2 regions of the Polymorphospora sp. A560 genome follow, and region 1 is predicted to be linked to the other one. Evidence: predicted binding sites of a transcription regulator. Region 1 holds the regulator's gene; the other holds the start of a gene.
What was found. The regulator HrcA, encoded in region 1, represses chaperone genes, less so after heat shock. The targets are predictions, from matches to a motif close to GGTTNGCACNCTCNNNNNGAGNGTGCNAACC.
Positions count from the first base shown of each region.

Region 2: a site for HrcA is predicted at 12,953-12,983, ahead of groES (co-chaperone GroES). Genes of this name have one in related genera too.

Region 1 is NZ_CP122282.1:1,589,515-1,603,858, reverse strand. Features, by position in the region: gene dnaJ (molecular chaperone DnaJ) at 1-1,035, opposite strand, end outside; gene hrcA (heat-inducible transcriptional repressor HrcA) at 1,130-2,152, opposite strand; gene QCD66_RS07370 (DUF4870 domain-containing protein) at 2,516-3,295, shown strand; gene hemW (radical SAM family heme chaperone HemW) at 3,427-4,650, opposite strand; gene QCD66_RS07360 (enoyl-CoA hydratase-related protein) at 4,668-5,453, shown strand; gene QCD66_RS07355 (hypothetical protein) at 5,571-6,458, shown strand; gene QCD66_RS07350 (phytanoyl-CoA dioxygenase family protein) at 6,728-7,639, shown strand; gene QCD66_RS07345 (hypothetical protein) at 7,789-8,268, shown strand; gene QCD66_RS07340 (transcriptional regulator) at 8,265-8,579, shown strand; gene QCD66_RS07335 (carbohydrate ABC transporter permease) at 8,625-9,455, opposite strand; gene QCD66_RS07330 (carbohydrate ABC transporter permease) at 9,452-10,357, opposite strand; gene QCD66_RS07325 (sugar ABC transporter substrate-binding protein) at 10,431-11,711, opposite strand; gene QCD66_RS07320 (GlsB/YeaQ/YmgE family stress response membrane protein) at 11,888-12,169, opposite strand; gene QCD66_RS07315 (NUDIX hydrolase) at 12,250-12,762, opposite strand; gene lepA (translation elongation factor 4) at 12,759-14,344, opposite strand, start outside.
Region 2 is NZ_CP122282.1:860,670-875,013, reverse strand. Features, by position in the region: gene guaA (glutamine-hydrolyzing GMP synthase) at 1-1,330, opposite strand, end outside; gene QCD66_RS04125 (GMC family oxidoreductase) at 1,468-3,165, opposite strand; gene QCD66_RS04120 (LCP family protein) at 3,235-4,365, shown strand; gene QCD66_RS04115 (M1 family metallopeptidase) at 4,413-5,822, opposite strand; gene QCD66_RS04110 (GuaB3 family IMP dehydrogenase-related protein) at 5,819-6,937, opposite strand; gene guaB (IMP dehydrogenase) at 6,947-8,476, opposite strand; gene QCD66_RS04100 (DUF5319 domain-containing protein) at 8,633-9,052, shown strand; gene QCD66_RS04095 (response regulator transcription factor) at 9,128-9,976, opposite strand; gene QCD66_RS04090 (WhiB family transcriptional regulator) at 10,270-10,671, shown strand; gene groL (chaperonin GroEL) at 10,739-12,388, opposite strand; gene groES (co-chaperone GroES) at 12,460-12,774, opposite strand; gene QCD66_RS04075 (THUMP-like domain-containing protein) at 13,041-14,246, shown strand; gene ybaK (Cys-tRNA(Pro) deacylase) at 14,327-14,344, shown strand, end outside.

The DNA of each region.
Region 1 (14,344 bases):
CAGCATCCGCTCCTGCTCGGCGTCGAGCTTGGTCGGGGTCCGTACGTCGAGATGCACGTAGAGATCGCCACGGCCGGTGCCCCGCAGGTGCGGTACGCCCCGCGCCCGCAGCCGCATCGTCGAACCGGGCTGGGTGCCGGCCTTGACGTCGACCGGCTCCTCGCTGTCCAGCGTCTTGATGGTCAGCCGGGTGCCCAGCGCCGCCGCCGTCATCGGGACGGTGACCCGGCAGTGCAGGTCGTCGCCCTTGCGGGAGTAGACGTCGTGGACCCGCTCGTGGATCTCGACGTAGAGGTCGCCGGGCGTGCCGCCACCGGGGCCGACCTCGCCCTGCTGGGCCAGCCGGATCCGCATGCCGTCCTCGACCCCCGCCGGGATCTTGACGGTGAGCGACCGGCGGGTGCGGACCCGGCCCTCGCCGGCACACGTGCCGCACGGGTGCGGGATGACGGTGCCGTAGCCCTGGCAGGCCGTGCAGGGCCGGGCCGAGACGACCTGGCCGAGGAAGGTCCGCTGCACCGACTGCACCTCGCCCCGGCCGCCGCACGCCTCGCAGGTGGCGAGGTGGGTGCCGGCGGCCGTGCCGGCGCCGCTGCACGTGGTGCAGAGCACGGCGGTGTCGACGGTGATCGGCGCCTCGACGCCGAAGGCGGTCTCCACCAGGTCGAGTTCGAGCCGCAGGATGGCGTCGGCACCCGGCCGGGTGCGCGGCCGCGGGCCGCGGGTGCCGCCGGCCGCGCCGAAGAAGGCGTCCATGATGTCCTGGAAGCCCACGAACGGGCCGGCCCCGGCGCCACCGCCGGCCCCGCCTCCGCCCGGGGCGAGCGGGTCGCCACCGAGGTCGACGATCTGCCGCTTCCGGTCGTCGGAGAGGACCTCGTACGCCGCGTTGATGTCCTTGAACTTCTCGTGCGCTTCGGGGTCCGGGTTGACGTCCGGATGGTATTGGCGGGCCAGTTTCCGGTAGGCCCGCTTGATCTCGTCGTCAGAGGCTTCCCGGCTGACGCCGAGAATCCCGTAGTAGTCCTTGGCCACTGCGTCTGGTGTCCTCATATCGGTCTCGCGTTTGCCGGCCTGATCGCTGGTGCTGCCGCGCCGCCCGAGTCTGCGCCGCCGCCGTGCGTCGGTCTCAGTTCTGCGCCAACAGGTCGCCTACGTAGCGTGCCACGGCGCGCACCGTGGCGATGGTGCCGGGGTAGTCCATCCGGGTCGGCCCGAGCACGCCCAGCCCACCGACGATGGTGGCTCCCGGGCCGTAGCCGGTGCTGACCACGGAGGCGGCCCGCAGGTTGTCGATCTCGTTCTCGTCGCCGATCCGGACCCGCAGGGTGCTGGGCTCGACCTCGCCGATGAGCTTGAGAAGGATGACCTCCTCTTCAAGCGCCTCGAGGATCGGCCGCAGCGACCCCTGGAAGTCGAGCAGCCCGCCGCGCGTCAGGTTGGCGGTGCCGGCGAGCGCGATGCGCTCCTCGTGCCGCTCGACGAGGGTCTCCAGCAGCACCGTCGACAGCGTCGTCATCGCCGGACGTACGGTCTGCGGCACCTCTTCGACCAGGGCCTGCACCAGCGGCGGGGTGTCGGCGAGTTTCTCACCGCAGAGCTTCTCGTTGACCCGGCGGCGCAGGTCGGTGACGTCGTCGGCGGCCACCGGACCGGGCAGCTCGACCAGCCGCTGCTCGACCCGGCCGGTGTCGGCGATCATGACCAGCATCAGCCGGGTGGTCGAGATCGGCACCAACTCCAGGTGGCGGACCGACGAACGGGCCAGGCTCGGGTACTGCACGACGGCGACCTGCCGGGTGAGCTGGGCGAGCAGCCGTACGGTCCGGTGCACGACGTCGTCGAGGTCGACCGCGCCGACCAGGAACCGCTCGATGGCCCGCCGCTCGGCCGGGGTCAGCGGCTTCACACGGGAGAGGCGGTCGACGAAGAGCCGGTAGCCCCGGTCGGTCGGCACCCGGCCGGCACTGGTGTGCGGCTGGCGGATGTAGCCCTCTTCCTCCAGCACCGCCATGTCGTTGCGTACGGTCGCCGGCGAGACGCCGAGCTGGTGCCGCTCGACCAGCGCCTTGCTGCCGACCGGCTCCTGCGTGGCGACGTAGTCCTCGACAATCGCCCGCAGGACGTCGAGCTTGCGGTCGTCGAGTCCCATCTCCACCTCCCTGCCCCCGGTCGTGCCGGCCCCGGTGCGTGGCGGGTGACCGCCGGGCCGTGCCGCACGCATGACATCCGCCATGCCGACCCTCGACATGCTGGCACTCGACCGGGATGAGTGCCAGTCTACGACGCCAACCCTGGCCAGGCGATGATCGATATCAGGTACGAAAGCCGTATTCCAGACAGTCGGCCGGAATTCCACCCCGGAACACAGTTCGCCGGCCAGCCTGTCCGCCACCGGGTCACCACGCCGTGACAACAGCTCAACGGCGAGCCGGTCCAGAAGTGGCGCCCGGCCCGCCGGGAGTGGCCAGGGTGTCGTGTGGCGTTGGTTGATGCCGCCCCCTACCGTGGCCTCATGACTGAACCACCTCGCCCTCCGGGAGACGGCAATCCCGGCTCGGTTCCGCCGGACCCCACGGCTCCTCTGACGCCCGGGTCCTACTCAGTGCCGGGCGAGGCGCCCTCCCCCGGCTTCCCGCCGGCCGGCGGCCAGCAGCACGGCGCGCCCGACCTGTCGAAGCAGAACAACCCGCAGTACGACGCTCCCGCCTCCGGCGGCGGCGCCTACCCGCCGCCGGGTTCCGGAGCCGGCGGCTACCCGCCGCCCTCGTCCGGCGCGGGCGGCTACCCGCCGCCCAGTTCCGGCGCGGGCGGCTACCCGCCACCCGGCCAGGGCTACCCGCCGCCCGGTGGCGGATACCCGCCCCAGGGTGGCGGCTACCCCCCGCAGGGTGGTGGCTACCCGCCCCAGGGTGGTGGCTACTACGGCGGCGGCCCGGCCCCGGCCGGCTACGCCAACAGCGACGAGAAGACGTGGGCGCTGATCGCCCACTTCGGCGGCGCGGTCGGCGCGCTGATCAGCTTCGGCCCGCTGGGCTTCGTCGGCCCGTTGATCTCATACCTGGCCAAGGGCCAGCAGTCGCCGGCGGTGCGCGCGCACGCGCTGGCCGCGCTCAACTTCCAGGTGCTCTGGTCGGGGATCGCCTTCCTGCTGCTCTTCGTGAGCTGGTGCCTGTTCTTCATCCCGAGCGTGGTCGTCTTCGCGATCCAGATCATCTTCGGGATCCTGGGCGGTATGAAGGCCAACGAGGGGCAGCTCTACAAGTACCCGATGTCGCCGAACTGGATCAAGTAACCCCGCACTCCCACGACAGGCCCGGCACGCGTGCCGGGCCTGTCGTCGTGCCAGCCCGTCGTCGAGTCGGGTCCGTCGGCCTCCGCGTCCGCTCGGTGCCGGCCTTACCCTCAGGACGAGGCCGGCCGTCCTCAGGGCAGGAGGTCGCGTACGACCGCGTCGGCCAGCAGCCGGCCACGCAGGGTCAGCACCGCCCGACCGGCGTCGTACGCGGCCCCGTCCAGCAGCCCGTCGGCGAGCGCCCGCCGCGCCGCGACCCGTCCGGCGTCGTCGAGCACCGGCAGCGGCAGGCCGGTCGCCAGCCGGAGCCGCAACATCACGTCCTCGGTGTGCCGGTCGGTGCCGGAAAGCACCTCGCGTCCCTGACCGGGCGAGGCACCGCCGGCCAGCCGGGCCGCGTACGCCGACGGGTGCTTGACGTTCCACCAGCGCACCCCGCCGACGTGGCTGTGCGCCCCCGGTCCGAGCCCCCACCAGTCGCCGCCGGTCCAGTAGAGCAGGTTGTGCCGGCAGCGGGCGTCCGGCGACGTCGCCCAGTTCGACACCTCGTACCAGGAGAACCCGGCCGCGCCGAGGGCGGCCTCGGCGGCCAGGTAGCGGTCGGCCGCCACGTCGTCCGACGGGTACGGCAGCTCGCCGCGCCCCATCCGGGCGGCCAGCCGGGTGCCGTCCTCCACGATCAGCGCGTACGCGCTCACGTGGTCGACCCCGGCGGCCACCACGGCCGCCAGCGACGCGGCGAAGTCGTCGGCGCTCTCCCCCGGCGTGCCGTAGATCAGGTCGAGGTTGACGTGGTCGAAGCCGGCGTCGCGGGCCTCGGCGGCGGCGGCGGTGGCCCGGCCGGCGGTGTGCCGGCGGTCGAGCACCGCGAGCACGCCGGGGGCGGCCGACTGCATGCCCAGCGAGATCCGGGTGTAGCCGGCGGCCCGCAGCGTCTTGAGCGACTCCGGGGTCACCGACTCCGGGTTGGCCTCGGTGGTGACCTCGGCGTCCGGCGCGAGGCCCCAGGTGGCGTCGATCCGCTCCAGGATCCGGGCCAGGTCGTCGGCGGGCAGCAGGGTGGGGGTGCCGCCGCCGACGAAGACGGTGTCGACCCGGGGCGGCGGGTTGTCGCCGAGCACCCGGGCGGCGAGGTCCAGCTCGGCCAGCACGCTGTCGGCGTACGTCTCCCGGCGCACCCCGCCGCCCAGTTCCTGCGCCGTGTACGTGTTGAAGTCGCAGTAGCCGCACCGGCTGGCGCAGAAGGGGACGTGCACGTACACGCCGAACCCCTGGCGGCCGACCGCGGCGAGGGCGGCGGGCGGCAGCGACCCGTCGGCGGGCACGGGTTGTCCATCGGGAAGTTCGCCTGGCATGCGACTAGTGTGCCCGCATGCCTACTGCCGACGACGCCCTCGTCCGGGTCACCACCCGGGCCGGGGTGACGATGCTGACGCTGGACAGCCCGCCCAACCGCAACGCGCTGTCCACCCCGCTGATGACCGAACTGCTCCGGGCGCTCGACGCGGCCGTGGCCGACGACACGGTCCGGGTGGTGGTGCTCTCGCACACCGGCCCGGTCTTCTGCTCCGGCGCCGACCTGAAGGAGACCGCCGCCGCGTACGCCAGCGGCACGGTCCCGGCCGGAATGCTGGGTGACGTGCTGGCGGCGTTGTGGGAGTGCCCGAAGCCGGTGGTGGCCCGGGTCGGTGGCGCGGCACGGGCGGGCGGCCTGGGGCTGGTGGCGGCGGCCGACATCGCGGTCTGCGCGGACACGGCGACGTTCGCGTTCACCGAGGTGCGGATCGGGGTGGTCCCGGCGGTGATCTCGGCGACCGTGCTGCCCCGGCTGGCGCCGCGCGCGGCCGCCGAGTTGTACCTGACCGGTGAGACCTTCGACGGGCGACGGGCCGCCGAGGTGGGGCTGGTGACCGCGGCGGTGCCGGCGGACACTCTCGACGAGGTGGTCGGCGAGTACTGCGCGGCCCTGGTCCGCGGCGCGCCCCGGGCCCTCGCCGGTGCGAAAGAGCTGCTCCGGCGCCGCGAGGCGACTACCGTCCGTAATGAGGTTGCGGAACTTTCCGCACTGTCGACCGGCTATTTCCTGTCCGAAGAGGGGCGCGAGGGGGTGGCCGCCTTCCGGGAAAAGCGTCCGCCTTCCTGGCTTCCACAGACCTGAATGGGTTGCGAGGCACCACCCGGCCGCCCGGCGGGACTCCCCGGATAGCGCCATACCGCTCACCGGACGCGGTATATCGCACAACCGGACGTACGCTTGGCGACGACTCAACAGGGGGTGACGGTGCGTACTCGGGCAGCGGTGGGCGGTTTCGTGGCACTGGCGGCGGTCGCCGGGCTTGGCGTGTACCTCGGCAGGACCGACTTCGGTATCGACATACCGCTGCCCCGGCCGGCCCGCAGTTGCACCGTCGCCGCGCCGGCCGGCCAGTTGCCCGCCGGCGCGGCGACCAACCTGACCCTCAACCCCGAGCAGATGGCCAACGCGGCCACCATCTCGGCGGTCGGCGTGACGATGGGCATGTCGGAGGAGGCGGTCGTGGTGGCGCTGGCGACCGCGTTCCAGGAGTCGAAGCTGGAGAACCTGGCCGGCGGCGACCGCGACTCCATCGGGCTGTTCCAGCAGCGGCCGAGCCAGGGCTGGGGCACTCCGGAACAGATCCGTGACCCCCGTTACGCGGCGACGAAGTTCTACGCCGGGCTGAAGAAGGTGCGCGGCTGGGAGGAGATGCGGGTCACCGAGGCCGCCCAGGCGGTCCAGCGCTCGGCCTTCCCGGAGTTGTACGAGCAGTGGAAGGACGAGTCGCAGTTGCTGGCCAGTGCCCTGGTGGGCAACACCGTGGGCGCGGTGGCCTGCTCGGTCGCCCGGGAGCCGGTGGTTCGCGGCAACGCGGCGGCGGCGGGCCTGGTCAACGGCCTGGTGCTGGACTGGGGCGAGGTACAGACGGCGAGCCCGGCGGAGCTTCTCGGGTTGACGGTGTCGGCCGCCGACAGCCGGGTCGGTTGGCGTTACGCGCACTGGCTGGTGTCGCACGCGGGCGACCACGGGGTGAAGCGGGTGCGCTTCGGTGACCGGGAGTGGACGGCCGACGAGGGCGAGTGGTCACGCATCGACGGAACGACCGGGGCGGGCGAGGTCGTCGCCGAGGTCTTCGGCGACTCCTGACCGGCCGAAAATCGTCGCCAGGGTCTTCGGCGACTCCTGACCGGTCAAAACAGGCGAGCCTTACTGACCTACAGTCACCGCACAATCCGGCAAATGGTCCTTTATCCCGAACCACCAACAGTACTCAACAACACTACGTAATCGCACGGTTTCTTCGCGTAAGAGATTGGTTCGAGCCGGCGAAACAGTGCCATTCGGCCCGATGTCGACGCTCGGCCCTGGGGTTACGATCGGCAGCCTGTGCCGAAAGGCTTCGCTAGGCGGAGGGAATGAACGCCGTGTTCGATTACGGTGGCCGGACCGGTTACGAACCGATCAGTGACGTCGACCGCAAGGAATTCCACGAGCAGGGTTTCCTGCTGCTGCGCAACGTGCTGACGGAGGATCACCGCGCCGCGCTCGAGGCGGCTGTCGACCGTGTCTACGCGGAGGAGAAGGCGGCCGGCAACACCACCAAGGACGGCACGCTGCACCTGCTGGGCTTCCTGGAGCGCGACGAGCTCTTCGGCGAGCTCCTCACCCACCCGATCGCCTTCCCGTACATGTGGGGCCTGGCCGGGTGGAACATCTACACCCACCACAACCACCTCGACGTGACGCCGCCGGCACTGGAGCCGGAGAAGCCGTACTGGGGCTGGCACCAGGACGGCTACCGGCAGAACTCGGACCCCGAGACCATGGACCCGAACCTGCCGCGGCCCATGTTCTCGCTCAAGGTCGCCTACGTCCTCTCCGACCTGTCGGAGAACGGCCGGGGCGCCACCAAGGTCATCCCGGGCAGCCACCTGTGGAACTCGCTGCCCCGGCCGACCGACCTGACGGTGCACAACCCGGACCCGGAGGGGACCGTGGAGATCACCGCCAACCCGGGTGACGCGTTCATCTTCGACCGCCGCCAGTGGCACTCGCGGTCGACGAACCTGTCGAACATCACCCGCAAGATGCTCTTCGTCGGCTACACCTACCGGTGGATCCGGCCGCTCGACGAGCTGCACCCCGACCTGGCCGGCGAGTGGTACCAGAACCGCACCCCGGTCCAGCGGCAGCTGCTCGGCGAGGGCACCCACACCGCCAACTACTGGGGCATCAACTGGAACGGGTACGTCGACGACGAGATCCCGCTGCGCAAGGAGCTGAAGGAGCGCGGTCTGCTCGACCGCAGCATCCCCTGGCTGCGCTGATCCGTACGACGTCGAGAGGCCCCCGCCGCGTTCGCGGCGGGGGCCTCTCCGCGTATCCGGCCACCAAGGAAGGACTTGCCCACTAGGAAAGTGGGCTGCTACTTTCCTAGCAGGAAAGCACTAGCCCGACGGTGAAGTGGGAGACCGCCATGAAACCCGACCCGATCCCGGCCGGCGAGGCCGCCCGCGCCCTGCAGGAGGTCCGCCACCGGCGCGACCAGGTGGTGGGCACCAAAGTCGTCCCCGACTGGTTCTGGGCCACCCTCGGCGTGCTGCTGGTCGCCTTCATCGGCAGCATCGAGAGCGAGATCCCCTGGCTGGTCGCCACCGGCTCGGTGGTCTACGCCGTCGGTCTCGCCGCGCTGATCTTCGCGCTCCTGCGGCGCGGCGGCCCCCAGATCCGCAACAACCTGATCGGCGCCCGCGGCGGACTGGCCATCACCGGCCTGACGCTCGGCCTGGTGGCCGTCGGGCTCGGGGTCGCGTTCGGCGTGCACGCACTGGGCGTGCCGCTACCGGGGACGGTAGGCGCGGCGGCCGTCGCCCTGGCCATGGTCATCGGCGGTCCGCTGCTGATGCGCTACCTGCGGCGGGTGATGAGTTCACGACCGGTCGGCGGGCTGCGGTGACCGCGCCCCGCTTCGACGAACTGATCCACGCCCCCACCCGGCTGTCGATCGTCAGCCTGCTCGGCGCCACCGAGTGGGCCGAGTTCAGATACGTCCGCGACAGCGTCGGCCTGTCCGACTCGGCCCTGTCCAAGCAGCTGACCACCCTGGAGGAGGCCGGCTACGTGCAGATCCGCAAGGCCTTCGTCGGCAAGCGGGCGCAGACCACCGTACGGCTCACCCCGGCCGGACGGGCCGCCTTCGCCGGGCACGTGGCGGCCCTGCAGGAGATCGTCGCCCGCGCCGGCGTCGACACCCGGCTCGTCCCGTGAGGACGTGCGTGGAGCGCACGGGCCGGCGCGGTCCGACCGGCCGGGTCAGCCCTTGACGGCGCCGGCCACCAGGCCGGAGACCATCCTCCGCTGCACCGCGATGAAGAAGATCATCACCGGCAGGGTGAGCAGCGTGGAGGCGGCCATGACCGATCCCCAGGCGGTGTCGTCGCGGCCGAAGAAGAACGTCATCGCCACCGGCAGGGTGTAACGGTTCTGGTCGTTGATGAAGGTCAACGCGAAGATCAGCTCGTTCCACGCGACGATGAACGAGAAGATGCTGGTCGCGACCAGGCCGGGGGCGACCAGCGGCAGCAGGATGCGCCAGAAGGTCTGCGTCCGGTTGGCCCCGTCGATGGCGGCGGCCTCCTCCAGTTCCTTCGGTACGGCGGCCACGAACCCGCGCAGCATCCACACCGCGAACGGCAGCGAGAACCCGATGTACGTCAGGATCAGGCTCGGCAGGGTGTTGTAGAGCCCGAGCCGCTGGATCATGAAGAACAGCGGGATGACCAGCGCCTCCAGCGGGATCATCTGCACCACCAGCAGCATGATCAGGAACGAGGTGCGGAGCCGGAACCGGAAGCGCGCCACCGCCGTCGCGGCCAGCAGGGCGATCAGCCCGCTGACGAGCACGGTCGCGACCGCGACCAGCAGGCTGTTGACGAAGAAGTCGGTGAACGTGACGCCCGGGATCAGGTTGCCGGTGAGGATCTCCCGGTAGTGCTGCAGCGTCGGCTCGCGCGGCACCGGCTGCGGCGTCGACGAGAAGATCTCCCGGTTGGGCTTGAACGACGTCGAGATCATCCAGAAGACCGGGAAGACCGCGAACAGCGCGACCAGCAGCCCGGTCGCGTTCAGTACGGCCCGCTTCACAACTCCTCCTGCTTGAGCAGGGCCCGGATGTAGAACCCGGTGACGACCAGCAGGATCAGCGTGAGGATGACGGCGACCGCCGACCCCAGCCCGTACTTGGGCGGGGGCGAGAAGGCCGTGGCGTACGAGTAGATGCTCAGCATGTACGTCGACCGGTCCTGGGTGCCGCCGGCCAGCGCGTACTGCTGGGTGAAGACCTTGAAGTCCCAGATGGTCGACAGCACCACCAGGATGCCGAAGACCGGCCGCAGCAGCGGGAAGGTGATCGACCAGAAGACCTTCCAGGGGCCGGCGCCGTCGACCCGGGCCGCCTCGTGCAGTTCACTCGGCACGCTCTTCAGGCCGGCCAGCACGCTCACCGCGATGAACGGGAACGAGTGCCAGACCACGACCAGGGTCAGGATGGCGAAGAAGAGCAGCGGATCGTTGAACCAGCCGTAGCCGGTCCAGTTGGCGCGGCCGAAGAGCGCCTCGGACAGCCCGTCGGGCAGCGCGTTGAAGAACCAGGTGACCAGGCCGCTGGTGTCGTCGAAGATCCATTTCCAGACGATCGCGCCGGTCAGCGCCGGGGTGGCCCAGGCCAGCATCACACAACTGCCGACGAAGGTCGCCATCCGCCGGCCGAGCCGGTTGAGCAGCAGGCCGACCAGGGTCCCCAGGATCATCGTGAGGACCACGTTCGCGGCCGCGAAGAGCACGGTGTTGCGCAGCACCGTACGAAAGAACGGGTCGCCGAGGATCTCGGCGTAGTTGCCCAGGCCGGCCCACGGCCACTCGCGCTCGCCGCGCACCTGGCGGACGCTGTCCAGGTCGTACAGCGACATCACCACGACCTGACCGAGCGGCCAGAGCAGCAGTACGCCGATGACCAGCGCGCAGGGCAGCAGCAGCAGGTACGGCACGTGGTCCAGCCGGCGGCGCCGCCGGGCGGGGTCGCCCGCCCGGCGGCGCTCTCGGGTGCCTTGGTCAGCGTCGTCACTGCGCGTTGAGGATGCTTTCCATCTCGGCGGCGGCATCGGCGGTGGCCTGTTCGACCGTCTTCTGCCCCTTCATGATCGAGCTGTTCATGGCCTGGGTGACCGTCCGGTTCCGGCTGACCTCGACCCACTTGGGCGTCATCGGGGTCAGCTTGGTGCTCTTCATCGTGGTCGCGAAGGCGGCCATGATCTTGTCACCGGCATACTTCTCGCTGCCCACCAGGTCCTGGTAGACCGGGAAGAAGCCCACGCTGTCGGCGAACTTCTGGGCGTTGGTCTTGTTGAGCAGGATGGTGGTGTAGTCCCAGGCCAGGTCCTTGACCTTGCTGTCCTCCCAGATCGCGACGTCCGAGCCGCCGGCGAAGGCCGGTGCCGGCTGGCCGTTCGGGCCGGGGATCGGGAAGGTGCCCCACACCTTCTCGATGTCGGGGTTGTCCTTCTTGATCGCGCCCTGCTGCCAGCTTCCGGCGAACGCCATCGCCGCCTTGCCGGTGGCGAACTGGGTACGGGCGTCGACCTCGTTCCACCCGGCCGCGGCCGGCGGGGCGATCTTGTGGACGGTGACCATATCGGTCCAGAACTGCACCGCGGACCGCGCCTCCGGGCTGGTGTAGCCGGACTTCCAACTGTTGCCGCTGCCGGTGGCGATCTCCCCGCCGGCGGCCCACAGGAACGAGTAGAAGGGCAGTTCGGAGTTGCCGGGCAGGGCGATGCCGTACGTGTCGGGCCGCTTGGCCTGCACCGCCTTGCCGGCGGCGATCAGCTCCTCCCAGGTCGTCGGCGGGGTGGTGACCCCGGCCTCGGCGAACCAGTCGGTGCGGTAGTAGATGCCCCGGACCCCGGCGTACCACGGCACGCCGTACTGCTTGCCGTCGAGCTGGGCGTTCTTCACCAGGTCGGGCAGGATGTCCTTGCCCTCGGTCCAGCCGGCCATGCGGTCGCTGATGTCGGCCAGCGCCTCCTGCGCCGCCCAGCCCTGCGTCTCGGTGTTGCCGAGCTCGGTGACGTCCGGACCCTCACCGCCGGCGAGCGCGGCCTGGAACTTCTTCGGCGCCTCCAGCCACGGGATGTACTGCACCACCACGTCGGTGTCGGGGTGCTTGCGCTGGAACTCCGCCTCGACCTCGGCGAGGAACGCGGTCTGCGTCTCGCTGCCCTCGCCCATCATCCAGACCGTGAGCTTGCTGGTGTCGGCCGCCTCGTCACCGCCGCCACACGCGGTGAGCAGCATCGCGGCCGAGGCCACCACGGCGGTGACCGGCGCTCTCCACTTCTTCACGACACCCTCCCCTACCCGGCATTTACCTTCCCCGCCGCACCCTAGTAGGAAAATTTCCTTTACGACAGGGGGTGGTCCGGGTCACTTCACGGCGGGCACCGGGCAGCAACGTGGAGGCGCCAGGCCGGCCGGCCTGGCGCCTCTACGTTTGATTTATCGCGGCGAGCCGCAGACCGTCAACGGGTCACGCGGCGGCGACCGCCACCCATTCCGGAAACCAGCGCGACACCGATCGCGGCGAGCACCACCTGGATCAACAGCTCCGCCCAGTCGATTCCGGCGGTCGAGGTGGCAATGCCGGCGGCCCGCGCGATCACGGTACCGAGCAGCGCCGCACCGACACCGATCAGCATCGTCAGCCAGATCGGGATGTTCTGGCGGCCTGGTACGACCAGGCGGCCGAGCGCGCCGATGATCAGACCGACGATGAGAGCCGTGATAATTCCGGTGACCGTCATGGTCGCCTCCTTCGAGGGGATTCGTTTTCACGTCGTCGTGACGTGTAGTTCCCGACCCCTCGAACATCCAAACCGGCTGATCACCGGGCGATCCGGGCCGCATCCCGGATCGCCGCGTCCATCGTCGGAAACGCCAGCTCAGGCGGTGCGTACAGGTCGAACCAGGCCAGCTCCGACGACTCTGCCGGGTCCAGGGTCACCGCGCCGTCGCGGATCGACGCGAGGTAGAAGCAGTCGAGTACGGGCAGCGTCTCGCCCTGGTAGTCGTAGCTGCCGACGTACATGCCGACGAAGGCACCGAGGGTCACCTCGACGCCCAACTCCTCCCGTCCCTCGCGCACCGCGGCGGCGGCCGGGTGCTCGGCACCGTCGCAGAAACCGCCCGGCGTCTCCCAGCGGCCCGCCCGCGGCTCGGCGGCCCGACGCAGGGCCAGGAACCGGTCGCCGTCGAGCACGATCAGGCTCGCCGTCGGGCGGGCGTTGACGAAGAGCTGGTAGCCACAATCGCCGCACCCGCCGGGCGGGGCGGTCGACAGGGCTGCGGCACACCGCGGGCAGAACCGGGCCTCCGGCCCGTACGCCCGCGGGATCACTTCTTGCCGCCGCCCTTGCCGCCGTCGCCGTCGGAGGTGGACAGCGCGGCGATGAACGCCTCCTGCGGCACCTCGACCCGGCCGACCATCTTCATCCGCTTCTTGCCTTCCTTCTGCTTCTCCAGCAGCTTGCGCTTACGGGTGATGTCACCGCCGTAGCACTTGGAGAGCACGTCCTTGCGGATCGCCCGGATCGTCTCGCGGGCGATCACCCGGCTGCCGATCGCCGCCTGGATCGGCACCTCGAACTGCTGCCGTGGGATCAGCTTCTGGAGCTTGGAGGCGATCGTCGTGCCGTAGTTGTAGGCCTTGTCCTTGTGCACGATCGCGCTGAACGCGTCGACCGGCTCGCCGTGCAGCAGGATGTCGACCTTGACCAGGTCGGCCCGCTGCTCCCCGGAGGGCTCGTAGTCGAGGCTGGCGTAACCCTTCGTACGGCTCTTGAGCTGGTCGAAGAAATCGAAGATGATCTCAGCGAGGGGCAGCGTGTAGCGCAGCTCGACCCGGTCGGCCGACAGGTAGTCCATGCCGAGCAGGCTGCCCCGCCGGCCCTGGCACAGCTCCATCACGGCACCGACGTAGTCGTTGGGGGTCAGCACCGTCGCCCGGACCACCGGCTCGTAGACCTCGGCGATCTTGCGGGTCGGGTATTCGCTCGGGTTGGTCACCGTGACCTCGTCGCCCTCCTCGGTGATCACCCGGTAGACGACGTTCGGCGCGGTGGAGATCAGGTCGAGGTTGAACTCGCGTTCCAGCCGCTCGGCGATGATCTCCAGGTGCAGCAGGCCGAGGAAGCCGCAGCGGAAACCGAAGCCCAGCGCGGCACTGGTCTCCGGCTCGTAGGCGAGTGCCGCGTCGTTGAGCTTCAGCTTGTCGAGCGCGTCCCGCAGCGCCGGATAGTCGGATCCGTCGATCGGGTAGAGCCCGGAGTAGACCATCGGCTTCGGGTCCTTGTAGCCGCCCAGGGCCTCCGTCGCCGGTCGCGAGTTGATGGTGACCGTGTCACCGACCCGGGACTGCCGGACGTCCTTCACCCCGGTGATCAGGTAGCCGACCTCGCCCACCCCGAGTGCCCCGCCCTTGACCATCTCGGGCGAGATCACCCCGATCTCCAGCAGCTCGTGCACCGCCCCGGTCGACATCATCTTGATCCGCTCGCGGGCCTCGATCTTCCCGTCGATCACCCGGATGTAGGTGACCACGCCCCGGTAGACGTCGTAGACCGAGTCGAAGATCATCGCGCGGGCCGGCGCGTCGGCGTCGCCCACCGGCGGGACGAACTGCCGCACGATCTCGTCGAGCAGGTGCGGCACCCCCTCACCGGTCTTGCCCGACACCCGGATGCAGTCCTCCGGCCGGCCACCGATCAGGTGCGCCAACTCCTCGGCGAACTTGTCGGGCTGCGCCGCCGGCAGGTCGATCTTGTTCAGCACCGGGATGATGTGCAGGTCGTTCTCGAGCGCCAGGTAGAGGTTGGCCAGCGTCTGCGCCTCGATGCCCTGCGCGGCGTCGACCAGCAGGATGGCCCCCTCGCAGGCGGCCAGCGAGCGCGACACCTCGTACGTGAAGTCGACGTGGCCCG
Region 2 (14,344 bases), 730 kb from region 1:
CGAGCAGCACCACCGGGAACTGCCAGACGCCGCGCTCCAGACCGGCGGCGGCGAGTTCCTCGCGGGCGATCAGGTCGGCGACGCGGAGCACCTCCAGCCGGTCGCGGGAGACCGCGCCGATGATCCGGATGGCCAGTCCGGGGCCCGGGAACGGGTGCCGCCAGACCATGACCTCGGGCAGGCCCAGTTGCAGGCCGAGCGTGCGTACCTCGTCCTTGAAGAGGGTGCGCAACGGCTCGACCAGCGAGAACTGGAGGTCGTCGGGAAGGCCGCCCACGTTGTGGTGCGACTTGATGTTGGCGGTGCCGGTGCCGCCGCCGGACTCGACCACGTCGGGGTAGAGCGTGCCCTGGACCAGGAACTCGACGTCCCCGGCGGCGGCGACCTCGCGGGCGGCGGCCTCGAAGACCCGGATGAACTCCCGTCCGATGATCTTGCGCTTGTCTTCCGGGTCGGTGACCCCGTCGAGCGCGCCGAGGAACCGGTCGGCCGCGTCGACGACCTTCAGCTTGATGCCGGTCGCCGCGACGTAGTCCTTCTCCACCTGCTCGGCCTCGCCGGCCCGCAGCAGACCGTGGTCGACGAAGACGCAGGTGAGCTGGTCACCGACGGCCTTGTGCACCAGCGCCGCCGCCACCGCGGAGTCGACACCGCCGGACAGCGCGCAGATGATCTCCTTGTCACCGACCTGGGCCCGGATCCGGGCCACCTGCTCGTCGATGATGTTCTCCGGCGTCCAGGTCGGCTCGATGCCCGCCACGTCGTAGAGGAACCGGGACAGCACCGTCTGCCCGTGCTCGGTGTGCAGCACCTCGGGGTGGAACTGCACGCCGGCCCGGCGGCCCACGACGTCCTCGAACGCGGCCACCGGCGCCCCGGCCGACTCGGCCGTCACGGTGAACCCGGTCGGCGCCTCGGTCACGCAGTCGCCGTGGCTCATCCACACCGGCAGCTCGGCCGGCAGCTCACGCAGCAGCACGCCGGCCTGCGGCCGTACGGTCAGCGGGGTGCCGCCGTACTCGCTGCGACCGGTGCGGGCGACGGTGCCGCCGAGCACCTGGGCCATCGCCTGGAACCCGTAGCAGATGCCGAAGACCGGTACGCCGGCATCGAAGAGGGCGCCGTCGACCTGCGGCGCACCCGGCGCGTAGACGCTGGACGGGCCGCCGGAGAGGATGATCGCGGCGGGATCCTTCGCCAGCATCTCGGCCACCGGCATCGAGTGCGGGACGATCTCCGAATAGACCCGCGCCTCACGGACGCGGCGGGCGATCAACTGGGCGTACTGGGCGCCGAAGTCGACGACGAGGACCGGGCGGGGCGTGCTCATGTGCTCAGAGCCTACCCACCGTCACCGGCACCGCCACGACAGGCCGCCCGGTCCCGCCCGGCCGGCCGGAGCCGCGCCGGGCGACCCCCCGCCCGGGGGCGTCGCCGCAGCTCAACGACTGATCGGCGACGGTCGCTTCAGCGACGCAGGGCCGCCGGGGCGTCGGCGGGCACGGCTGGCCGCCGGGGCGGCACCGGCCCGATCCGGTCGTACGGCGCGCCCTGCGGCGGGCGGGGGTCCGGATCGCCGCGGTTGGGCCAGAACGACAGCGCCCGCTCCGCCTGCGCGGTGATCGTCAGGGCCGGGTTGACGCCGAGGTTCGCCGACACCGCCGCCCCGTCGACCACGTGCAGGCCGGGGTGGCCGTACACCCGGTGGTAGGGGTCGACCACGCCGTCGGCGGCGCTGCCGCCGATCACCGCACCGCCGAGGATGTGCGCGGTCATCGGGATGTCGACCGCCTCGGTGACCGCGCCGCCGGGGTGACCGCCGATCTCCTCGGCCAGCAGCCGCGCCGCCGTGTTGCCGGCCGGGATCCAGGTCGGGCTGGGCGGGCCGTGGCCCGGCCCGGTCGCCAGCCGCCGGCCACCGGTCCAGGTCCGCCGCAGCCGGGTGGTCAGCGAGTTGTCCGCCGACTGCATCACCAGCGCGATGACCGTACGACGGGACCAGTCCCGCACCGACAGCTGCCGCAGCGACGTGAGCGGGCGGCGGGCCAGCGTGCCGAGCCAGCGGCGGAACCGTCGGGGGCCGCCGTCGACCAGGGCCGACTGGAGCAGCCCCAACAGGTTCGAGCCGGGCCCGTAGCGGACCGGTTCGACGTGGGTCTGCCGGTCGGGATGGAACGAACTGGTGATCGCCACCCCGTGGCTGAAGTCGAGGTTCCGCCGCCGGGCCGCCGGCCGGGGCACCGAGGCGCCGAGGATCGCCTCGGAGTTGGTCCGGGTCAGCGCGCCGATCCGGGCGGACAGGTCGGGCAGCGCACCGCTGTCCCGCATCGTGTGCAGCAGCCGCTGGGTGCCCAGCGCCCCGGCGGCGAAGACGACCTGGTCCGCCTCGACGGTCCGGCGCCGGCCGGTCCAGCTTCCGGTGCGTACGGTCGTCACGAGGTAGCCGCCGGCCGGCGCGGGACGTACGGCGGTGACCGTGGTGCGCGGGTGGATCCGCGCCCCGAGCCGCTCGGCCAGCCACAGGTAGTTCTTCACCAGGGTGTTCTTGGCGCCGTGCCGGCAGCCGGTCATGCAGGCGCCGCAGTGCAGGCAGCCGGTCCGGTCCGGACCGGCGCCGCCGAAGTACGGATCGCGGCGCACCTCGCCGGGCCGGCCGAGATGGACCCCGACCGGCGTCGGTCGGTGCGTGTGCCCGACCCCCATCCGCTCCGCGACCGCCCGCATCGCCTCGTCGGCGGCCGTCCGGACCGGGTACGTCGTCCCGCCCAGCATCCGTCGCGCCTGGTCGTAGTGCGGGGCGAGTTCGGTACGCCAGTCGGCGAGGTGGCGCCACTGTGGATCGTCGTAGAAGTCGGGCAGCGGCTCGTAGAGGGTGTTGGCGTAGACCAGGGAGCCGCCGCCGACCCCGGCGCCGGAGAGCACCAGCACCCCGGCGCCCCGGCCGCGGCGGGCCGGGCGGAGCAGGCTGATCCGCTGGATGCCGTACCAGCCGAGGCGTGGCGCCCAGAGAAAGCGGTGCAGCCGCCACGACGTACGGGGCAGTTCGTGGTCGGCGAACCGCCGACCGGCTTCCAGAACAGCGACCGAATAGCCCTTCTCCACCAGCCGTAGTGCGGCTACGCTGCCGCCGAACCCGGAACCGATGACGACCACGTCGTACCGCATGCGGGTCATTTTCTCGGCCGGGTACCTTTCACGCCACGGGTCGGCGCGGTCTGCGCAGGAGGAAAGTCGATGACTGGACAGGGCAGGCGCCGGCGCCTCGTCTTGTGGTGCGTGGCGATCGTCGCGGCGGTCGGGCTGCTCGGCGGCGCCGCGGTCGTCGTCGACGGGTATCTGGAACGGCGCTATCCGATCTCGACCGCCGACCTGTTCGGACCGTCGGGCCCGGCGAGCGCGGCCGGCGGCGGCACCCCGACCGCCAGCCCGACGCCGCGGCCCGGGGCCGACCTCAAGGGTCCGCTCGACATCCTGCTGGTCGGCATCGACACCCGCGAAAGCGTGCCGGACTGGCAGCCGAACGCCGACGCGATCATGATCCTGCGGGTGGACGCCGACCTGAAGAGCGGCCACCTGGTCGCCCTCCCCCGGGACCTGCTGGTGGACATTCCCGCCTTCCCGGCCTCCGGCTACCGGGGCGGCCGAAACAAGATCAATGCCGCGATGGTGTACGGCAGCCGGCAGCGTGACGGCGGCACGCCGGACGTCGCCCGCGGCTTCCAGCTGCTGGCCCGTACGGTGAGCGACTACACCGGGATCGACGAGTTCGACGCGGGCGCGGTGCTGAACTTCCGGGGCTTCCGCAACCTCGTCGACGCGGTCGGCGGCGTCGACCTGCACATCGACCAGCGGGTCGCCTCGATCCACCTGCGGCCCGACGGCAAGCTGCGCACCGCGTCGAGGTCGGGCGGCTACACCGGGCCGCAGATGGTCTACGAGCCCGGCCTGCGCCACCTCAACGGCTGGCAGGCGCTCGACTACGCCCGGCAGCGGTACGACCTGCCGAACGGCGCGTACGACCGGCAGCGCCACCACCAGCAGTTGATCAAAGCGCTGCTGCGTGGGGTGCTGGCCAGCTCGATGGCCACCAATCCGCTGGCCGTCGGCCAGGTGCTGACCGCGATCGGTGACGCCCTGGTCTTCGACGGCCGCGGCCAGCGGCCGATCGACTTCGCGTTCGCGCTCAGCGACCTGCGGCCGGAGAACCTGACCCTGGTCGGCCTGCCCGGCTCCGGGGTCGGCACCGGCTCGGGCTACCGCGGCGAGCAGCTCGACGAGATCGGCCGGCGCTACCTCGCCGAGCTACGGGCCGGCCGGGAGGACGAGTTCGTCGCCGCCAACCCGTCGCTGGTGCTGCAGGGCTGACCGGCCGGCGGCTCAGCTCGCGCGCGGTGCCGGCGGGCCGGCCAAGGTCACGGCAGCGGCGGTGCGGTGGTGCCGTAGAGCCAGTCGTCGAAGAACGGCCGCAGTGACTTGCCGGTGACCCGCTCGGCGACGGCGACGAACTCGGCGGTGGTGGCGTTGCCGTCCCGCTTCTCGGCGGTCCAGGTCTTCAACAGCCGGAAGAACGCGTCGTCGCCCACCGTACGGCGCAACGCGTGCACGGTCAGCGCCCCACGCTTGTAGACCGCCCGGCTGAAGATCCCGGACCGGCCGGGGTCGCCGGTCGGCTGGCTCCAGTCGGTCTGGGCGTACTCGTCCGCGAAGTTGGCCTGCGCGGAGCGGCCGCCGTCGTGTTCCTCCCACAGCCACTCGGCATAGCTGGCGAAGCCCTCGTTGAGCCAGATGTCACGCCAGTGGTGGATCGAGACGCTGTCGCCGAACCACTGGTGGGCCAGCTCGTGCGCGACCACCCACTCCCCGGTGTCGCGGCGGAAGAACGACGGTCCGTAGACCGGGCGGGACTGGGTCTCCAGGGCGTAGCCGATCCGGCTCTCGGCGACGACGATCCCGCCGTACGAGTCGAACGGGTAGGGGCCGAAGAGGGTGGCGAGATAGTCGGCGATCTCACCGGTACGCGCCATCGCCGCGTCCGCGTACGTCGTCGGCAGCTCCGCCGCGACCGCGGTGACGATCGGCTTGCCGGCGTGGGTGCCGCTGTTCACCCGGTAGTCGCCGATGACCAGGGTGGTCAGGTAGCTCGCCATCGGCGCGCGCTCCGCCCACTTCCAGGTGGTCCAGCCGTCTGCGGTCGACGTGCCGCCCGGCACTCCGTTGCTGAGGGCGCTCAGCCCCTCCGGGACCGTGATCTCGATGTCGTACGTCGCCTTGTCGAGCGGGTGGTCGTTGACCGGGAACCAGGTGCTGGCCGACTCGGGCTGACCGAGCGCGATCGCCCCGTCGTCGGTGTTGATGAAGCCGCCCTCGCCCAGGTCGGGGCTGCGCACCGTCACCGGGGTGCCGCTGTAGTCGACCTCGACCACGAACCGGGAGTCGCGGTGCAGTCCGGACTCCGGCGTGATCACCAGTTCGTCGCCCTCGCGGGCGTGCCGGGCCGTCGTCCCGTCGACGGTGACCTCGGAGACGGTGAGCCCGACCAGGTCGAGGTTGAACCGGGACAGGTTGGCCGTCGCGGTGGCGGTGATGGTGGCGGTGCCGCCGAGCTGGTCGCCGGCCGGGTCGTAGCGCAGCTTCAGGCCGTAGCTGAGCACGTCGTAGCCGCCGTTGCCGTACGTCGGGAAGTAGGGGTCGCCGATGCCGTCGGCGCCGGCCTCGAAGGTGACCGGTGTCTCACCGACGCCGGGCAGGCCCGTGCACCCGCTGGTGGCGAGCACCGCCACCAGCGCGGCGGCGCCCACCGCCCGAGCGGTTCTGATCTTCATCGATCGATGACCAGTCCGACCTTCTGGAACTCCTTCAGGTCGCGGTAGCCGCACTTGGCCATCGCGCGGCGCAGACCGCCGAAGAGGTTGAGCTGGCCGTCCGGGTCGTCGGACGGGCCGTAGAGCAGCTTCTCCATCGAGCCGAGCGACTCCCCGGCGACCCCGAACGCCCCACGTGGGAGCTGCGGGTGGCTCGCCGCCGAGTGCCACCAGGCGCCGGAGGCCGGCGCCTCGTCGCACATCGCCAGCGGCTCGCCGAGCATGACGGCGTCGGCGCCGCAGCCGAGCGCCTTCGCGATGTCGCCCGAGGTCTGGACGTCACCGTCGGCGATGAGGTGGACGTAGCGCCCGCCGGTCTCGTCCAGGTAGTCGCGCCGGGCGGCGGCCGCGTCGGCGATCGCGGTCGCCATCGGCACCCGGATGCCGAGCACGGTGTCGGTCGTCGACCACTCGTCAGCGCCAACACCGACGATCACGCCGGCCGCGCCGGTGCGCATCAGGTGCAGTGCCGTCTTGTAGTCGGTGCAGCCGCCGACCACGACCGGCAGGTCGAGGTCGGCGATGAACTCCTTGAGGTTGAGCGGCTCGTCGGTGGTCGAGACGTGCTCGGCGGAGACGATGGTGCCCTGGATGACGAGGATGTCGACGCCGGCGTCGAGGATGACCGGGGCGAGGGCGAGGGTGTGCTGCGGCGACACCCGTACGGCGACGGTGCTGCCGCCCTCGCGCATCTGCCGGACCCGCTCGGCGATGAGGTCGGGCCGGATCGGTTCGGCGTACGCCTCCTGCAACCGCTTGGTGGCCGGCGCGTCCTCGTCGAGGGTCGACAGCTCCTCGAGCACCTTCTCCGGGTCCTCGTAGCGGGTCCACAGCCCCTCGACGTTGAGCACGCCGAGGCCGCCGAGCTGGCCGAGCGCGACCGCCGAGGCGGGGCTCATGGTCGCGTCGGACGGGTGCGCCACGCACGGGATCCGGAACGGATAGGCGTCGAGCTGCCAGGCGGTCGAGACGTCGTCGACGTCGCGGGTACGTCGGCTCGGCACGATCGCGATGTCGTCCAGGTGGTAGCCGCGCTGCGCGGTCTTACCCGACCCGATTTCGACCACGTCACGCACAGGAGGCTCCTATCGGGTGTGGTAATTGGGGGCTTCGACGGTCATCTGGATGTCGTGCGGGTGGCTCTCCTTGAGCCCGGCCGCGGTGATCCGGACGAGCTGGCCCCGCTCGTGCAGGTCGCGGATGCCCTCGGCGCCGACGTAGCCCATGGCCAGGCGCAGGCCGCCGACGAGTTGGTGGGCCACCGCGGCCAGCGGGCCGCGGTAGGGCACCCGCCCCTCGACGCCCTCGGGGACCAGCTTCTCGTCGCTGAGCACGTCGTGCTGGAAGTAGCGGTCCTTGGAGTAGGAGCGGGCCTGGCCGCGGGACTGCATCGCGCCGAGCGAGCCCATCCCCCGGTAGGACTTGAACTGCTTGCCGTTGATGAACAGCAGCTCGCCGGGGCTCTCCTCGCAGCCGGCGAGCAGGCTGCCGAGCATGACCGAGTCGGCGCCGGCGACCAGCGCCTTGGCGATGTCGCCGGAGTACTGGATACCGCCGTCGCCGATGACCGGTACGCCGGCCGGCCGGCAGGCGCGGGCCGCCTCCATGATCGCGGTGATCTGGGGTACGCCGACCCCGGCCACGATCCGGGTGGTGCAGATGGCCCCGGGGCCGACGCCGACCTTGACGCCGTCGGCACCGGCGTCGACCAGTGCCTTCGCCCCGGCGTACGTGCCGACGTTGCCGCCGACCACGTCGACCGCGGTCTCCTTCTTCAGCAGCCGCACCATGTCGAGCACGGCGCGCTGGTGGCCGTGCGCGGTGTCGACGATCACCACGTCGACACCGGCGTCGATCAGGGCCCGGGCCCGCTTGTACGCGTCGTCGCCCACCCCGACGGCGGCGGCGACCCGCAGCCGGCCGGCGCTGTCCTTGGTCGCGTTGGGGAACTGCTCGCTCTTGGTGAAGTCCTTGACGGTGATCAGCCCACGCAGCCGCCCGGCCCGGTCGACCAGCGGAAGCTTCTCCACCTTGTGCTGGCGCAGCAGGGCCAGGGCCTGGTCCTTGGAGACCCCGACCTCGGCGGTGACCAGCGGCATCGGCGTCATCACCTGGCGGACCGGGATGCTGGTGTCGGTCTCGAAGCGCATGTCGCGGTTGGTGACGATGCCGACCAGGATGCCCTCGGCGTCGACCACCGGCACGCCGGAGATCCGGTAGCGCCCGCAGAGCGCGTCGACGTCACGCAGGGTGTCGTCGGGGCTGGCGGTCACCGGGTTGGTGATCATGCCGGCCTCGGACCGCTTGACGAGGTCAACCTGGAGCGCCTGGTCCTCCACCGAGAGGTTGCGGTGCAGGACCCCGATGCCGCCCTGCCGGGCCATGGCGATCGCCATCCGGGCCTCGGTCACGGTGTCCATCGCGCTGGACGCGAGTGGAATGGCGATCTCGACGTTGCGGGTGAGCCGGGTGATCGTGTTGACCCGGCTCGGCACGATGTCGGACTCGCCGGGTTGCAGAAGTACGTCGTCGAACGTCAGACCGAGCGGCACGATCCGCTCGGGTGCCGGACCCGTCGAGCTGGCGTCGACCCGGTCCGACGCATGATCGTTCACGGGCGAAATATCCACGATTTGTCCCCTCAGCGGCGCGTCGCTTCATCGTACCCATGTGCCGGTGGCAGGCCCGCGCCCGGCGACCCGGGGTGGTCGGACGCCCCGACCGTACGGCGGGGCGGGCGCGGCGGCCACGCCTACCACTACGGTGGAGGGGTGCACGACGAGCCGATCGACCCGTTCAACGGCGACCCCGCCGATCCGGCAGCGGGGCTCGACGATCCCGAGCAGGACAACCCGCACGACCCGCTGACCGAGGTCGAGCGGCAGGACGTGCTGGAGGACATCGCCGACCTGGAGATCTACCAGGCGTTGCTGAGCCCGATCGGGGTGCGCGGACTGGTCATCGAGTGCGAGGACTGCCGGGAGCCGCACTACTTCGACTGGGACCTGCTGCGCGGCAACCTGCGACACCTGCTCGACTCCGGGCGCACACGGGTGCACGAGCCGGCCTTCGACCCCGATCCCGACCACTACGTGACCTGGGACTACGCCCGTGGCTACGCCGACGGGGTGCACGACACCCTGACCGAGGGCACCGACGACGTCGAGGACGACGAGGCCACCGGGGACTGACCGGCGCCCCGGTGCCGCCGGCCGGTGCCGGCCCCCGTGCGCCGGCACCGTACCGCCCCGTCGCCCGGGCCCGGGTCAGGCCACCAGGCCCGCCCGGAAGCCGGCCGCCACGGCGTGCGCCCGGTCCCGGGCGCCGAGCTTGCGGAAGAGCCGGCGGGCGTGGGTCTTGACGGTGTCCTCCGAGACGAAGAGTTCGCGTCCGATCTCCGCGTTGCTCTTGCCGTCGGACATCCCCCGCAGCACCTGCAGTTCGCGTTCGGTGAGCGTGATCCGCCGCCCGGGCGGGCCGGCCGGCGCGGCCATGGCCGGCGGGCCGGTGTCGCGCCGGGTCGGCGGGCCGGCATAGCGGCCGTCGGGGCTGTTTCCGGCCCGTGGGTCGGCCTGCGGCGGATAGAAACCGTCGTGCCCCTCGTCGCCGCGCTGGGCGGGCACCATCGTGGGCTGGCCGGGTAGCGGCGGCACCCCGGACCGGTCGGCGAGCCGCGCCGATCCACCCGTCCCGGACACCCCGCTACCGGCCGTACCTCGCCCGGCGCCCAGTCCGACCCCGGCCCGGCCGGGCACACAGAGCAGCAGCAACGCCTTGGCGACCACGCTGACCAGGTCGTGGTCGCCGCCCTGGATCAGGCCGCGGGCACCGGCGGCGATCGCGGCGGCGGCGACCCGCGGGTCCTCCGGCCCGAAGAGCACCAGTACGGCGCCGGGTGCGCGGGCCAGCACCCGGCGGGTGAACCCGGCACTGTCCGGGCGGGTCAGCGCGGTGTCGGCGAGCACCACCTCCGCCGGGCCCTCGGCGAGCCGGAGCAGCACCTCGGGTTCGGAAACCGCGGTGCGGACGGCGGCGGACATCCCGAGCCGGGCGGCGGCGGACGCCACGTTGCGGGCGGCGATCGGCGTCCGGACGCACACGAGGACGGTACGCACAGTGATCCCCCTTTCCTCAAGGAGAAGACCACGGAAGCATGTGATCATTACGTGCTTTAACGGCTTAGGAAAGGGAAAGTTCCGGACACTTCACCGGCCCATCCACTTCCCTACCGACAACGAATCGACACGCCTCCGGCAACGAATCGATCAGGGACGTGTGAGGTTCGCGCAAGCGGGGTATCGCCATCGACAGGTCGGGATCCGGTGCGCCTGCGCGGCCCGTCGCCCGGACCGACCGCCAGATCGTCGAGGTGAGCTGACCGCGGGGCCGCGCGGGAGGAGGGGTGCTGATGTCGAACGTGAACAGACTGCCCGGACCCATCGTCGACCTGTGGGAGTGGCAGCGGCTCGGTGCCTGCCGTGGGCGCGACAGCGCCCAGTTCTTCCACCCCGACGGCGAGCGGGGATCGTCACGCAACCGGCGCGAGGCCAAGGCCAAGTCCGTGTGTGGGAGCTGCCCGGTGCGGGCCGAGTGTGCCGCGCACGCGCTGGCCGTACGCGAGCCGTACGGCGTGTGGGGTGGTTTCAGCGAGGCTGAGCGGCTGCGGCTGCTCGCCGTCGGCTGGGAGGACGCCGCCGACCGCCGGCTGTCCCGGGTCGACATCGCCCGCCTGGAGGCCCGCCTGGGCCGCCCGCACCGGTCGACGGTGCCGGCCCAGCGCCCGGCGGCCGTACCCGCCGCCGCGCACTGACCGTCTGACGGAATCGGGGCGCCCACCGTACGGTGGGCGCCCCGATCCGCGTGCGTCGACGCCGGACTCAGAAGCCCGGGCCGTGCTGGTGGCCGTGTCCGTGGCCGTGCGAGTGGCCGTGGCCGCCCGCGGCCGGCTCCGGCTCGGCCGGCTTCTCCACGACCAGGCTCTCCGTGGTGAGCAGCAGCGCGGCGATCGAGGCGGCGTTGGCGACCGCGTTGCGGGTCACCTTCACCGGGTCGATGATGCCGGCCTTGGCCAGGTCGACGTACTCGCCGCTGGCGGCGTTGAGGCCGGTGCCCCAGCTGCTCTCGGCGACCTTCTGCACGACGACGTAGCCGTCGAAGCCGGCGTTCTGGGCGATCCAGCGCAGCGGCTCGACCAGCGCCTTGCGGACGATGCTGACACCGACCTTCTCGTCGCCGGTGAGGCCGAGGTCGCCGTCGAGCACCGAGGTGATCTGCGCCAGCGCGGCGCCACCACCGGGTACGGTGCCCTCCTCGACGGCGGCGCGGGTGGCGGCGATCGCGTCTTCGATGCGGTGCTTGCGCTCCTTCATCTCGACCTCGGTGGCCGCGCCGGCCTTGATGACCGCGATGCCGCCGGACAGCTTCGCCAGCCGCTCGGACAGCTTCTCCTTGTCCCAGTCGGAGTCGGAGGCCTCGATCTCCTTGCGGATCTGGGCGACCCGGTCGGCGACCTCGTTCGGCCGTCCGCCACCGTCGACGACGGTGGTGTTGTCCTTGTCGACCACGACCCGCCGGGCGGTGCCCAGCGACTCCAGGCCGACCGCGTCGAGCTTGTAGCCGAGCTCGGGCGCGACCAGTTCGGCACCGGTGAGGATCGCCATGTCCTGGAGCATCGCCTTGCGGCGGTCGCCGAACCCGGGTGCCTTCACCGCGGTGACCTTGACGGTCTTGCGGATCGAGTTGACCACCAGGGTCGACAGCGCCTGGCCGTCGACGTCCTCGGCGATGATCAGCAGCGGCTTGCTGGTCTGGAGGACCTTCTCCAGCAGCGGCAGCAGCTCCTCGATCGCGGAGATCTTCTGCGTGGTGATCAGGATGTACGGGTCGTCGAGCACCGCCTCCTGCGCCTCGGAGTCGGTGACGAAGTGCGGAGAGATGAAGCCCTTGTCGAACTGCAGGCCCTCGGTGACCTCCAGCTCGGTGGCCAGGGTGGAGCCTTCCTCGACGGTGATGACACCGTCGCGGCCGACCTTCTCCATCGCCTCGGCGATCAGGTCACCGATCGTGGCGTCCTGCGCCGAGATGGTCGCCACGTGGGCGATCGCGGCCCGGCTGTCGACCTCGACGGCCTTCTCGAGCAGCGCCGCGGAGATCTTCTCGACCGCGGCCTCGATGCCCCGCTTGAGGCCGGAGGGGTTGGCGCCGGCCGCCACGTTGCGCAGGCCCTCGCGCACCATCGCCTGGGCGAGCACGGTCGCGGTGGTGGTCCCGTCACCGGCGACGTCGTTGGTCTTCGTCGCCACCTCCTTGACGAGCTGCGCGCCGAGGTTCTCGTACGGGTTGGTGAGCTCGATCTCCTTGGCGATGGTGACACCGTCGTTGGTGATCGTGGGAGCGCCGAATTTCTTGTCCAGGACGACGTTGCGCCCGCGCGGACCGAGGGTGACCCGGACCGTGTCCGCGAGGGTGTTGACACCGTGTTCGAGCAGGTGTCGGGCGTCGTCCGAGAAGCTCAGGATCTTCGCCATCTATGTTCCTCTCGAAGCGACGCAGCCCCGGCCCGGCGAGCCGGTCCGGGGCTGCGTCACGGATCAGTTGGTTACTTCTCGATGACCGCGAGGACGTCGCGGGCGGAGAGCACCAGGTACTCCTCGCCGGCGTACTTGATCTCGGTGCCGCCGTACTTCGAGTAGACGACGGTGTCACCGACCTGGACGTCAACCGGGATCCGGTTGCCCTTCTCGTCGATGCGGCCGGGGCCGACGGCGAGGACGGTGCCCTCCTGCGGCTTTTCCTTGGCGGTGTCGGGGATCACGAGGCCGGAAGCGGTGGTGGTCTCAGCCTCGTTCGCCTGGACCAGGATCCGGTCCTCGAGCGGCTTGATCGCAACCTTGGTCGCGGTAGTCACGGGCATACCCTCCTGGGGTATCTGGTTTCGTAGCCGGTCGATCGCCCAACCGGCGTCAATCTGCCTCATGCCACCGGGCGGTCCGTCGTCGCGGGTGCCGGTCCGCCTGGCGTTGTCCAGCCACCGGCCGGGGCCGGATCGCTGGCACACTCTTGTCGAGAGTGCTAATCGCAGATTAGGCCGCCGCTAGCACTCCGTCAAGGAGAGTGCCAACCCGACCCGCCGGATGACGTAGCCGGCACCGGCGCCGACCGGCCCGACACAATGGGCCGGTGGAACTCGCCGTGCTCGACGCCCTGCGTACCCCGACCGGGGAGACCGCGCTCGCCGCGGCCGCCGGACTGCCCGGCGGCGACCCGCTGGCCGCCGCCGCCGCGCTGCGGACCCGGGGCGTACCCGCCGACCTCGCCGCCGCCGCGCTCACCCAGACCGACCTGCGGCGGCGGGCCGCCGCCAAGTTCGGCCCGGTCGCCGCCGGGATGTTCTTCACCCGGGCCGGCCTGGAGCAGGCCACCCGCGCCGTGGTCGCCGACCGGCGGGCCGCGCGGCTGGCCGCCGCCGGCGTACGGACCCTGGCCGACCTCGGGTGCGGCCTCGGCGCCGACGCGATCGCCGCCGCCCGGGCCGGCATCCGGGTGTACGGCGTCGAGGCCGACCCGCTGACCGCGGCGATGGCCGCCGCGAACGCGGTGGCCGCCGGCGTGGCCGACCGGTTCACCGTCACGTGCGGCGACGCCACCCGGTTCGACGTGTCGACCGTCGACGCCGTGTTCTGCGACCCGGCCCGCCGCTCCGGCACCGGCCGGCGGGTCTTCGACCCGACCGCCTACTCCCCGCCGTGGGACTTCGTCGCCGAACTGACCCGCCGGGTCCCGGCAACCGTGGTCAAGGTCGCCCCCGGCGTCGACCACGCGCTCGTACCCGAGGGCGCCGAGGCCGAGTGGGTCAGCGTCGATCGTGAGGTGGTCGAGGCGGCGTTCTGGTGTGGACCGCTCGCGGCGACGCCGCGCCGGGCCACCCTGCTGCGCACCGCACCGGCCGGCGCGTCCCCGGTTCCCGCCGTGACCGAACTCACCGGGCCGGGCGACATCGCCGCGCCGGTCGGTGCCCCGCGCGGCCACCTCCACGACCCGGACGGCGCCGTGGTGCGCGCCCACCTGGTGGCCGAGTTCGCCGCCACCGTGGACGGCGTGCTCGCCGACCCGTCGATCGCCTACGTCTACACCGACCAGGGCCGGGTCACGCCGTACGGCCGCTGCTTCGAGATCACCGACGTGCTGCCGTTCTCGCTCAAGAAACTGCGGGCGCTGCTGCGTGACCGGGGCGTCGGGCGGGTCGAGATCCTCAAGCGGGGCTCCGCCCTCGACCCGGAACGGCTGCGCCGTGACCTGCGCCTCGCCGGCCCGGCGGCGACCTCCCTCGTGCTGACCCGGGTCGCCGGCGCACCGACCGTCGTCCTGTGCCGGCCGGTCGCCTGAGCCGGCCGTCGACAGTGGGGTGAAGCCGGCCCTCGGGCGTTGCGCTGCCGACCGGCCGGGGCGGCGGTAGGGTCGCGACCATGGCGGGCAAGGGCACC